3 regions of the Pseudomonas sp. Tof1 genome follow, and region 1 is predicted to be linked to each of the others. Evidence: predicted binding sites of a transcription regulator. Region 1 holds the regulator's gene; each other region holds the start of a gene.
The links. The regulator sigma-54, encoded in region 1, starts transcription at its own class of promoters, with help from an activator protein. The targets are predictions, from matches to a motif close to ANTGGCATNNANNTTGCTNT.
Positions count from the first base shown of each region.

Region 2: the regulator sigma-54 is predicted to act here: its motif matches at 1,612-1,631, upstream of ACZ5KU_RS04415 (pilin).
Region 3: the regulator sigma-54 is predicted to act here: its motif matches at 1,231-1,250, upstream of glnA (glutamate--ammonia ligase).

Region 1 is NZ_AP024344.1:5,897,061-5,900,272, forward strand. Features, by position in the region: gene lptA (lipopolysaccharide transport periplasmic protein LptA) at 1-294, shown strand, start outside; gene lptB (LPS export ABC transporter ATP-binding protein) at 294-1,019, shown strand; gene ACZ5KU_RS26550 (RNA polymerase factor sigma-54) at 1,214-2,710, shown strand; gene hpf (ribosome hibernation-promoting factor, HPF/YfiA family) at 2,790-3,095, shown strand; gene ptsN (PTS IIA-like nitrogen regulatory protein PtsN) at 3,105-3,212, shown strand, end outside.
Region 2 is NZ_AP024344.1:962,708-965,919, reverse strand. Features, by position in the region: gene ACZ5KU_RS04420 (hypothetical protein) at 1-1,045, opposite strand, end outside; gene ACZ5KU_RS04415 (pilin) at 1,169-1,567, opposite strand; gene pilB (type IV-A pilus assembly ATPase PilB) at 1,792-3,212, shown strand, end outside.
Region 3 is NZ_AP024344.1:367,684-370,895, reverse strand. Features, by position in the region: partial or broken gene thiI (tRNA uracil 4-sulfurtransferase ThiI) at 1-1,015, opposite strand, end outside; gene glnA (glutamate--ammonia ligase) at 1,348-2,754, shown strand; gene ACZ5KU_RS01675 (chorismate mutase) at 2,951-3,212, shown strand, end outside.

The DNA.
Region 1 (3,212 bases):
GTGGGCAACCTGGCCTACTTCGAGCAGAAGCAGAAAGCCACCGACCCGCAGCCGGTCCGCGGCTACGGCAAGACCATCCAGTACCATGCCCAGCAGAACCGCATCGTCCTGATCGACCAGGCCAAGGTGGTCAACGAAGGCAACACCACCGAAGGCGAGAAGATCGTCTACGACACGGTGAAACAGGTGGCAACCGCCGGTCGCGCCAACGGCAGCCCGATCACCACGCCGCGCCAGCGCATCGACATGGTTATCCAGCCGAAAAAGAAAACTGACGAGCACAAGGCCCAGTAATGGCAATTCTGAAAGCCCAGCATCTGGCCAAGGCCTATAAAAGTCGCCAGGTCGTGCGTGACGTCAGCCTGTCGATCGAAAGCGGACAGATCGTCGGCCTGCTCGGCCCCAACGGTGCTGGCAAGACCACCTGTTTCTACATGATCGTCGGCCTGGTCCAGGCCGACCAGGGTCGCGTGCTGATCGACGACCAGGACGTCAGCCACCAGCCGATGCACGGCCGCGCCCGCGCCGGGATCGGCTACCTGCCCCAGGAAGCCTCGATTTTCCGCAAGCTGTCGGTGGCCGACAACATCATGGCGATCCTCGAGACCCGCAAGGACCTCGACAAGGCCGCCCGTCGCAAGGAGCTGGAAAGCCTGCTGCAGGAATTCCATATCAGCCACATCCGTGACAACCTCGGCATGAGCCTGTCCGGTGGTGAACGACGCCGCGTGGAAATCGCCCGTGCCCTGGCCACCGCGCCGAAGTTCATCCTGCTGGACGAACCGTTCGCCGGCGTCGACCCGATTTCCGTGGGCGACATCAAGCAGATCATCCATCACCTCAAGGCCAAGGGCATCGGTGTACTGATCACCGACCACAACGTCCGCGAGACCCTGGATATCTGTGAAACCGCCTATATCGTCAACGATGGACAACTGATCGCCGAAGGCGATTCGCAAACCATCCTGGCCAACGAACTGGTCAAGGAAGTCTATCTGGGCCACGAGTTCCGCCTGTAAGCATCGGGGAACCCAATACCCGCCTGAGCGCATGAGTTTTCGATAAAAACCACCGCTTTTTCCGGCTTTTTATTGTTACAGCGCTCTAGGCAAACACTCCGGTTTCGGGCATATAATTTGCTTATGTTTGGCGCTCCGGCGCCCTGTAGTGGATGGCGCATGCGCGCCGGCAAATAAGGTGTTAAGCCCCTGCCATGAAACCATCGCTAGTCCTTAAAATGGGCCAGCAGCTGACGATGACGCCGCAGCTGCAACAGGCCATCCGCCTGCTCCAATTGTCGACCCTGGATCTTCAGCAGGAAATCCAGGAAGCCCTGGAATCCAATCCGATGCTCGAACGCCAGGAAGAAGGCGACGACTTCGATAACAGCGATCCAATGGCCGACAAGGCCGAGCAGAACACCACGCCCGAAATCCCGGAAACCTCCTACCAGCAGGAAACCGCCCCCACCGTCGACAACATCGACGAAGGCGAGTGGAGCGAACGCATTCCGAACGAACTCCCGGTCGACACCGCCTGGGAAGACGTCTACCAGACCAGCGCCAGCAGCCTGCCCGGCAACGATGACGACGAGTGGGACTTCACCACCCGCACTTCGGCCGGCGAAAGCCTGCAAAGCCACCTGCTGTGGCAACTGAACCTGGCTCCGATGTCCGACACCGATCGCCTGATCGCCGTGACGCTGATCGACTGCATCAACAACCAGGGCTACCTGGACGAGACCCTCGAAGAGATTCTCGAAGCGTTCGACCCGGAGCTGGACATCGAACTCGACGAGATCGAGGCCGTCCTGCATCGCATCCAGCAGTTCGAGCCCGCCGGTATCGGCGCGCGCAACCTCGGCGAATGCCTGCTGCTGCAACTGCGCCAGCTGCCGGCCAAGACCCCCTGGCTGAACGAGGCCAAGCGCCTGGTCACCGATTTCATCGACCTGCTGGGCAGCCGCGACTACAGTCAGTTGATGCGGCGCATGAAACTCAAGGAAGACGAACTGCGCCAGGTCATCGAACTGGTACAGAGCCTCAACCCGCGCCCCGGCTCGCAGATCGAGTCGACCGAAGCCGAGTACGTGGTCCCCGACGTGATCGTGCGCAAGGACAACGAACGCTGGCTGGTGGAACTGAACCAGGAATCGGTGCCACGCCTGCGGGTCAACCCGCAGTACGCCGGCTTCGTCCGCCGTGCCGACACCAGTGCCGACAACACCTTCATGCGCAACCAGTTGCAGGAGGCGCGCTGGTTCATCAAGAGCCTGCAGAGCCGCAACGAGACGCTGATGAAGGTCGCCACCCAGATCGTCGAGCATCAGCGCGGTTTCCTGGAGTACGGCGACGAGGCGATGAAGCCGCTGGTGCTGCACGACATCGCCGAAGCGGTGGGCATGCACGAGTCGACCATTTCCCGGGTCACCACCCAGAAATTCATGCATACCCCCCGCGGTATCTACGAACTGAAATACTTTTTCTCCAGCCACGTCAGCACTTCCGAAGGCGGCGAATGCTCGTCCACGGCGATCCGCGCGATCATCAAGAAACTGGTGGCGGCGGAAAATCAGAAAAAGCCGTTGAGTGACAGCAAGATCGCTGGTTTACTGGAGGCACAAGGCATTCAGGTCGCCCGTCGTACCGTCGCCAAGTACCGCGAGTCCCTCGGAATCGCGCCTTCCAGCGAACGGAAGCGGTTGATGTAACCGCCGGGCGTGCCACAGCGTTCCAGTGGCAAGCCATCAGGCTTGCCGCTTTATGCACTGGCAACGAAGGAGAAGCTGTATGCAAGTCAACATCAGTGGACACCAACTGGAAGTGACCGAACCACTGCGTGTCTATATCGGTGAAAAACTCGACCGATTGGAACGCCACTTCGACAAGATCACCAACGTACAGGTGACAATGGCCGTCGAGAAACTGAAGCAGAAAATCGAGGCCACTTTGCATATCCACGGCGGCGAGGTGGTTGCCAATGCAGAACATGACGACATGTATGCAGCAATCGACCTGCTGACCGACAAGCTCGACCGCCAACTGAAAAAGCACAAGGAAAAGAACCTGCACCTGCTCCAAGGTACGGGTCGTTAACACCCTCCCATGATTCGACTTGAAAATATCCTGACCCCCGGCCGTTCCCTGGTGAACGTGCCGGGCGGCAGTAAAAAGCGTGCACTCGAACAAATTGCCAACCTGATCAGCCGCGAA
Region 2 (3,212 bases), 2.1 Mb from region 1:
GCAAACGGACTGCAGCCAGTTCCGTCGCGAACATCACCCACGGGAACAGCAACGCAAAACCCAGGAGACCGTTACGAGCCCCACGCAACAGCAATGTGAAGGCTGCCAGACCATAGGCAACAAAGGCCACGAGACCGGCCCAGGCCCACCAGACACCGTAACCCAGAGGAAAGGGCACACGAAGATCAAGCCCCATCGTTTTGCCTTGGGGCAAGATCAGGACCGAGAGGTATTTGAAGAACAGGCCCGTCTGGTTCAGCACGCTCAACACATACAGCGAGCCATTCGGCTGGAATGCTTCATCACTGAGCACCTCCCCACTCTTGAGCTCATAGGTATTACCGATCAACCCCTTGGCCCAAAATACAACTGATAGGGCAAAAATGCCCTGTACCGCCAGCACTGCAAAAATTTCCTTGGTACCGAACGAAACGGAGAGTCGGCTACGGCGGTGCAATATCCATAACAGGAAACACAATGCCGGCAACATCACGGCATGCTCCTTGGCATACAGCGAAAGCAAAATGCACAGGCAGGACACCCAAAGCGCCCAGCGCTTTCCACACAGCCCCTGCCAGAACGCCCATAGTCCCAGCAGGCCAAAAAGAGTGGCACATACTATAGTGCGCTGGACCAAGTAACCCTGAGTCTGGATGGCCAACGGATGTACGGCGAATAGAAAAGCGACAATAAAGGCCGCGGTATCTGTACTCAGAAAAAAAGAGGCTCGTCTCTCCAGGCTGTTGAGAAGCTGACGAATAAATCCGAAAACCACCAAGGCCGTGCAGCCATGAAGAATCAGATTCTCCACTCGCAACCAGATGATCCTGTCACTGAGATAGACGAAGCTGGCGGCCATGGAATGGTACACCCATAACCGTGGAGCAAGGCTAAAGCCCATGGATAGCATGGAACTAGGAGTACCTTCCCCGAAAAAGGCCTCATCATCAAAAACCAAGGGATTATTCAAGAAGGGAAAGCAAAGTATCAGCAACAGGCCAGCAGAAAAAACGACAAGCAACAGAAAAAACAATCGACGCGACACCATAGCGTTCCTAATTATTTAGCCGTTCAAACGCTTAGCGCTCATGAAACTGGTACTCTTTAACGGGAGTACCAGTTTCATTTCACTACGTTGGATTATTAGGCCCCACGTAAGTATTCAATATCATTTACAGGTGTTAGCCGCGGCACAGGTACCACTCTGAGCCCAAGTGATATTACCAGCATTGAGAGTAGGTACGAGGATAGTTGTCCAGTTACCCGCAGCTTGAGTCCCCGTCAAACTGATTGTACCGTCAGTCACAGAACCAGACGCGAAGTTAGGAGTGGCAGCAGGAATGGCAGGGATACCATTGGAGCCTGCCGTACAGTTGGTTTTGGTACCTAGATCATTAATGCAGACCGCCACGGCCGTCTTATAGGCGTCAGCCATAGTATTCACTTCGGCAAAACGGGCCTTCTGCGTGTAGCTGTTATACGCCGGCAACGCAATCGCCGCCAGAATACCGATGATCGCCACAACGATCATCAGTTCGATCAAGGTGAAACCCTTTTGAGCATTCATATTTCGTCTCCAAACGTGAAAAGGCCGTATGGCTCGTGTACGTCAAAGCACGCGCCGTGCCATGCCTTATGAGACTGCCGCACGCCAGTGGTTGAACCCTTACCACTTGCAAAGACTGCTTCAGAACAACAAAACCTGACATTTTTTGTCACCTCCCCATCCCCGATTTGGCACCACAGCCCGACTACGCTATAAAACTCGCAATGTCCGTGTCTGGTACCTACATGAACGATATCGCCCTCTCCGGCCTGGCCAAGCAATTGGTGGCGGCCGAGCTGATTACCGACAAGAACGCTCAGCAGGCGTATCAGCAAGCCCAACGCAATCGGATGTCCCTGGTCAGCTACCTGGTGCAGAACAAGCTGGTGAAAAGCCGCGAGGTCGCGGAGATTGCCTCCGAGCACTTCGGCGTCGCCCTGCTCGACCTGAACGGCCTCGACAAGGAAAGCCAGCCCAAAGGCCTGGTCAGCGAGAAGCTGATCCGCCAGCACCATGTCCTGCCGCTATGGCGGCGCGGCAACAAGCTGTTCGTCGGCATCTCCGACCCGAGCAACCACCAGGCGATCACCGATATCCAGTTCAGCACCGGCCTCAATACCGAGGCGATCCTGGTGGAGGACGACAAGCTCACCGACGCCATCGACAAGTTTTTCGACAGCGGCGCCACCGGTCTCGAAGACATGGCCGATGTCGACCTCGATGGCCTGGACATCGAGTCGATCGATGACAAGAAGAACGACCCGATCGCCGGCCAGGATGCCGACGACGCCCCGGTGGTGCGCTTCGTCAACAAGATGTTGCTGGATGCGATCAAGGGTGGCTCTTCGGACCTGCACTTCGAACCCTACGAAAAGGTCTACCGCGTGCGCCTGCGCACCGACGGCATGCTCCGGGAAGTCGCCCGGCCGCCGATTCACCTGGCTGGGCGAATCGCCGCGCGCCTGAAGGTCATGGCCAACCTGGATATCTCCGAGCGTCGCAAACCCCAGGACGGCCGCATCAAGATGCGCATCTCGAAGACCAAGGCCATCGATTTCCGGGTCAACACCCTGCCGACCCTGTGGGGCGAGAAGATCGTCATGCGGATCCTCGATCCGTCCAGCGCCCAGATGGGCATCGATGCCCTGGGCTACGAACCGGATCAGAAAGACCTGTACATGACGGCCCTCAAGCAACCGCAGGGCATGATCCTGGTCACCGGCCCCACCGGCTCGGGCAAGACCGTCTCGCTCTATACTGGCCTGAATATCCTCAACACCGTGGATATCAACATTTCCACTGCCGAAGACCCGGTGGAGATCAACATGGAAGGCATCAACCAGGTCAACGTCAACCCGAAACAGGGCCTGGACTTCGCCCAGGCCCTGCGCTCGTTCCTGCGCCAGGACCCGGACGTGATCATGGTCGGCGAGATCCGTGACCTGGAAACCGCCGAAATCGCGATCAAGGCGGCCCAGACCGGCCACATGGTGCTGTCGACCCTGCACACCAACAGCGCCGCGGAAACCCTGACCCGCCTGCAGAACATGGGTATCCCCGGGTTCAACATCGCCACCTCGGTCAGCCTGATCATCGCCCAGCGCCTGGCACGCAAACTGTGCCCGCACTGCAAGAGGGAAATCGATATTCCCCAGGAAACACTCCT
Region 3 (3,212 bases), 1.5 Mb from region 1:
GCAAAATCGCCGGTGCCGATCTGGTCGGCCAGGTCGATGATGTCCTGCTTGTGGCTGGCGATCAGCGGCCGGATCACCAGCTTCTCGGTCACACAGTCGATCACCGACAGGTTCGGCAGCGTCTGGCTGGACACCTGGGAAATCGCCTCGCCGGTGACCAGCGCATCGATGTGCAGCCGCTCGGCCATCGCCGACGCCGCCCGCAACATCATACGCTTCAATACTACGCCCATATGACCGTTATCGACTTTGCCGAGAATTTCTCCCAGCACTTCCTCGAACGGCACGCTGATGAACAGCACGCGATGGGAGCTGCCGTACTTCTTCCACAGGTAGTGGGCGACTTCCATCACCCCCAGCTCGTGGGCGCGGCCACCCAGGTTGAAGAAGCAGAAGTGGGTCATCAGGCCGCGGCGCATCATCTGGTAGGCGGCGACGGTGGAGTCGAAGCCACCGGACATCAGGGTCACGGTCTGCTCCACCGAGCCCAGCGGGAAGCCGCCGAGGCCCTCGTGCTGGCCGTGGATGACGAACAGCCGCTGGTCGCGAATCTCGATCCGCACCTCGACTTCCGGGTCCTTCAGGGAGATCCCGGCGGCACCGCATTCACGCCGCAGGCGGCTGCCGACATGCTTCTCGACGTCCATGGAACTGAAGCCGTGCTTGCCACCGCGCTTGCAGCGCACGGAAAAGATCTTGCCCGGCAGCACGTCAGCGTAGTGCTGCAGGCACTTGGCGGTAATGTCGTCGAAGTCGCCCAGCGGGTATTCGTCGACCTGCAGCAGGTGCGCGATACCCGGCGTACAGCACAGGCGGGCCTTGAACTCCTGCAGGGCCTTCGGATCGGTCAGCGCGGTTTCCAGTTCGAGGTTGTCCCACACGCCATTCACCACCACGGCCGGATCCAGGTCCTTGAGCACGGCACGGATGTTCTTCGCCAATTGACGAATGAAGCGCGTCCGGACAGGGCGGCTCTTGATGGTGATTTCGGGAAGACTTTTACGATTAGTTTCATGAAAACAGCGCGCGAACGGCCGGCCGAAAAAAGTGGGGCGCGGATTATAGCGGAAATTGCTCAAGGTTTGACCAGTTATTGTACGGACGGTTTTCTGCGCACCAAAAAAGGTCGAATCGATATTTTTCGGCACCACAAAGGTGCAGCGAATGCCCGAAAATTCTCCTACCCTGGCTGGAACGCTTGAGATTGGGGCAAAAAACCCATCACGGGGCACTGGCATGCAATTTGCTCCCTTGTGAGGCAGGTTGCCTTGGCCGAGTATTCGCGCCGGCATCACTACTATTTCAGGGCTACTCCACTATCCAGCCCGAAGCCACCCGGAGGACACCATGTCGAAGTCGGTTCAACTCATCAAAGATCATGACGTTAAATGGATTGATCTGCGCTTCACGGACACCAAAGGCAAACAGCACCACGTGACCATGCCAGCTCGCGATGCGCTGGATGACGATTTCTTCGAAATCGGCAAGATGTTCGACGGTTCCTCCATTTCCGGCTGGAAAGGCATCGAAGCCTCCGACATGATCCTGATGCCGGACGACAGCACCGCGGTGCTGGACCCGTTCACCGAAGAGCCGACCCTGATCCTGGTTTGCGACATCATCGAACCTTCGACCATGCAAGGCTACGACCGCGACCCACGCGCCATCGCCCGTCGCGCCGAGGAATACCTGAAGTCCACCGGTATCGGCGACACCGTTTTCGTCGGTCCGGAGCCTGAATTCTTCATCTTCGACTCGGTCAAGTTCAAGTCCGACATCTCCGGCTCCATGTTCAAGATCTTCTCCGAACAAGGCTCCTGGATGACCGACCAGGACGTGGAAGGCGGCAACAAGGGCCACCGTCCGGCCGTCAAGGGTGGCTACTTCCCGGTTCCTCCGTGCGACCACGACCACGAAATCCGTACTTCCATGTGTAACGCACTGGAAGAAATGGGCCTGGTGGTCGAAGTTCACCACCACGAAGTGGCAACCGCCGGCCAGAACGAAATCGGTGTGAAGTTCAACACCCTGGTGGCCAAGGCCGACGAAGTCCAGACCCTGAAGTACTGCGTACACAACGTGGCTGACGCCTACGGCCGTACCGCCACCTTCATGCCGAAGCCTCTGTACGGCGACAACGGCTCGGGCATGCACGTTCACCTGTCCATCGCCAAAGAAGGCAAGAACACCTTCTCCGGCGAAGGTTATGCCGGCCTGTCCGACACCGCCCTGTACTTCATCGGCGGTATCATCAAGCACGGTAAGGCCCTGAACGGCTTCACCAACCCGTCGACCAACTCCTACAAGCGTCTGGTACCAGGCTTCGAAGCTCCGGTAATGCTGGCCTACTCGGCTCGCAACCGTTCCGCCTCGATCCGTATCCCTTACGTTTCCAGCCCGAAAGCGCGCCGTATCGAAGCCCGCTTCCCGGACCCGGCTGCCAACCCATACCTGGCCTTCGCGGCCCTGCTGATGGCCGGCCTGGACGGTATCCAGAACAAGATCCACCCAGGCGATGCCGCCGACAAGAACCTGTACGACCTGCCGCCTGAAGAGGCCAAGGAAATCCCACAGGTTTGCGGCAGCCTGAAAGAAGCCCTGGAAGAGCTGGACAAGGGCCGTGCGTTCCTGACCAAGGGTGGCGTTTTCAGCGACGACTTCATCGACGCCTACATCGAGCTCAAGAGCGAAGAAGAAATCAAGGTCCGCACCTTCGTACACCCACTGGAATACGACCTGTACTACAGCGTCTGATATCCGGCCCGTGCCTGCGCAAGCAGGCACAACCTGCAAAAATGCCCCGCCTCGAAAGAGACGGGGCATTTTTCATGGGTGATGGAAAACCCGGACGCCGGGGGCAGCATTTTCATGAAAATGCACTGGCGTGCGCAGCGTCTTGTGGCGTTAACTCTGGCCCCTGCCTCCACCACCGGAAAAGCCGGAGCCCACCATGTCACCGAACAACCGTATCGCCAGCCTGTTGCTGGCCGCCTGCCTGAGCACCAGCGCGCTGGCCGCCAGCCCACCCGCACCGGACAGCCTGGCACCGCTGCTGCAGACCATCAGCGAGCGCCTGACCATCGCCAACCAGGTAGCCCTGACCAAATGGGACAGCGGCAAACCGGTCGAGGACAGCACCCGCGAACAGCAGGTGATCGCCAACGCCCGGGAACAGGCACAGGCCTACCAGCTCAAGCCGGAAGAGGTCGGCC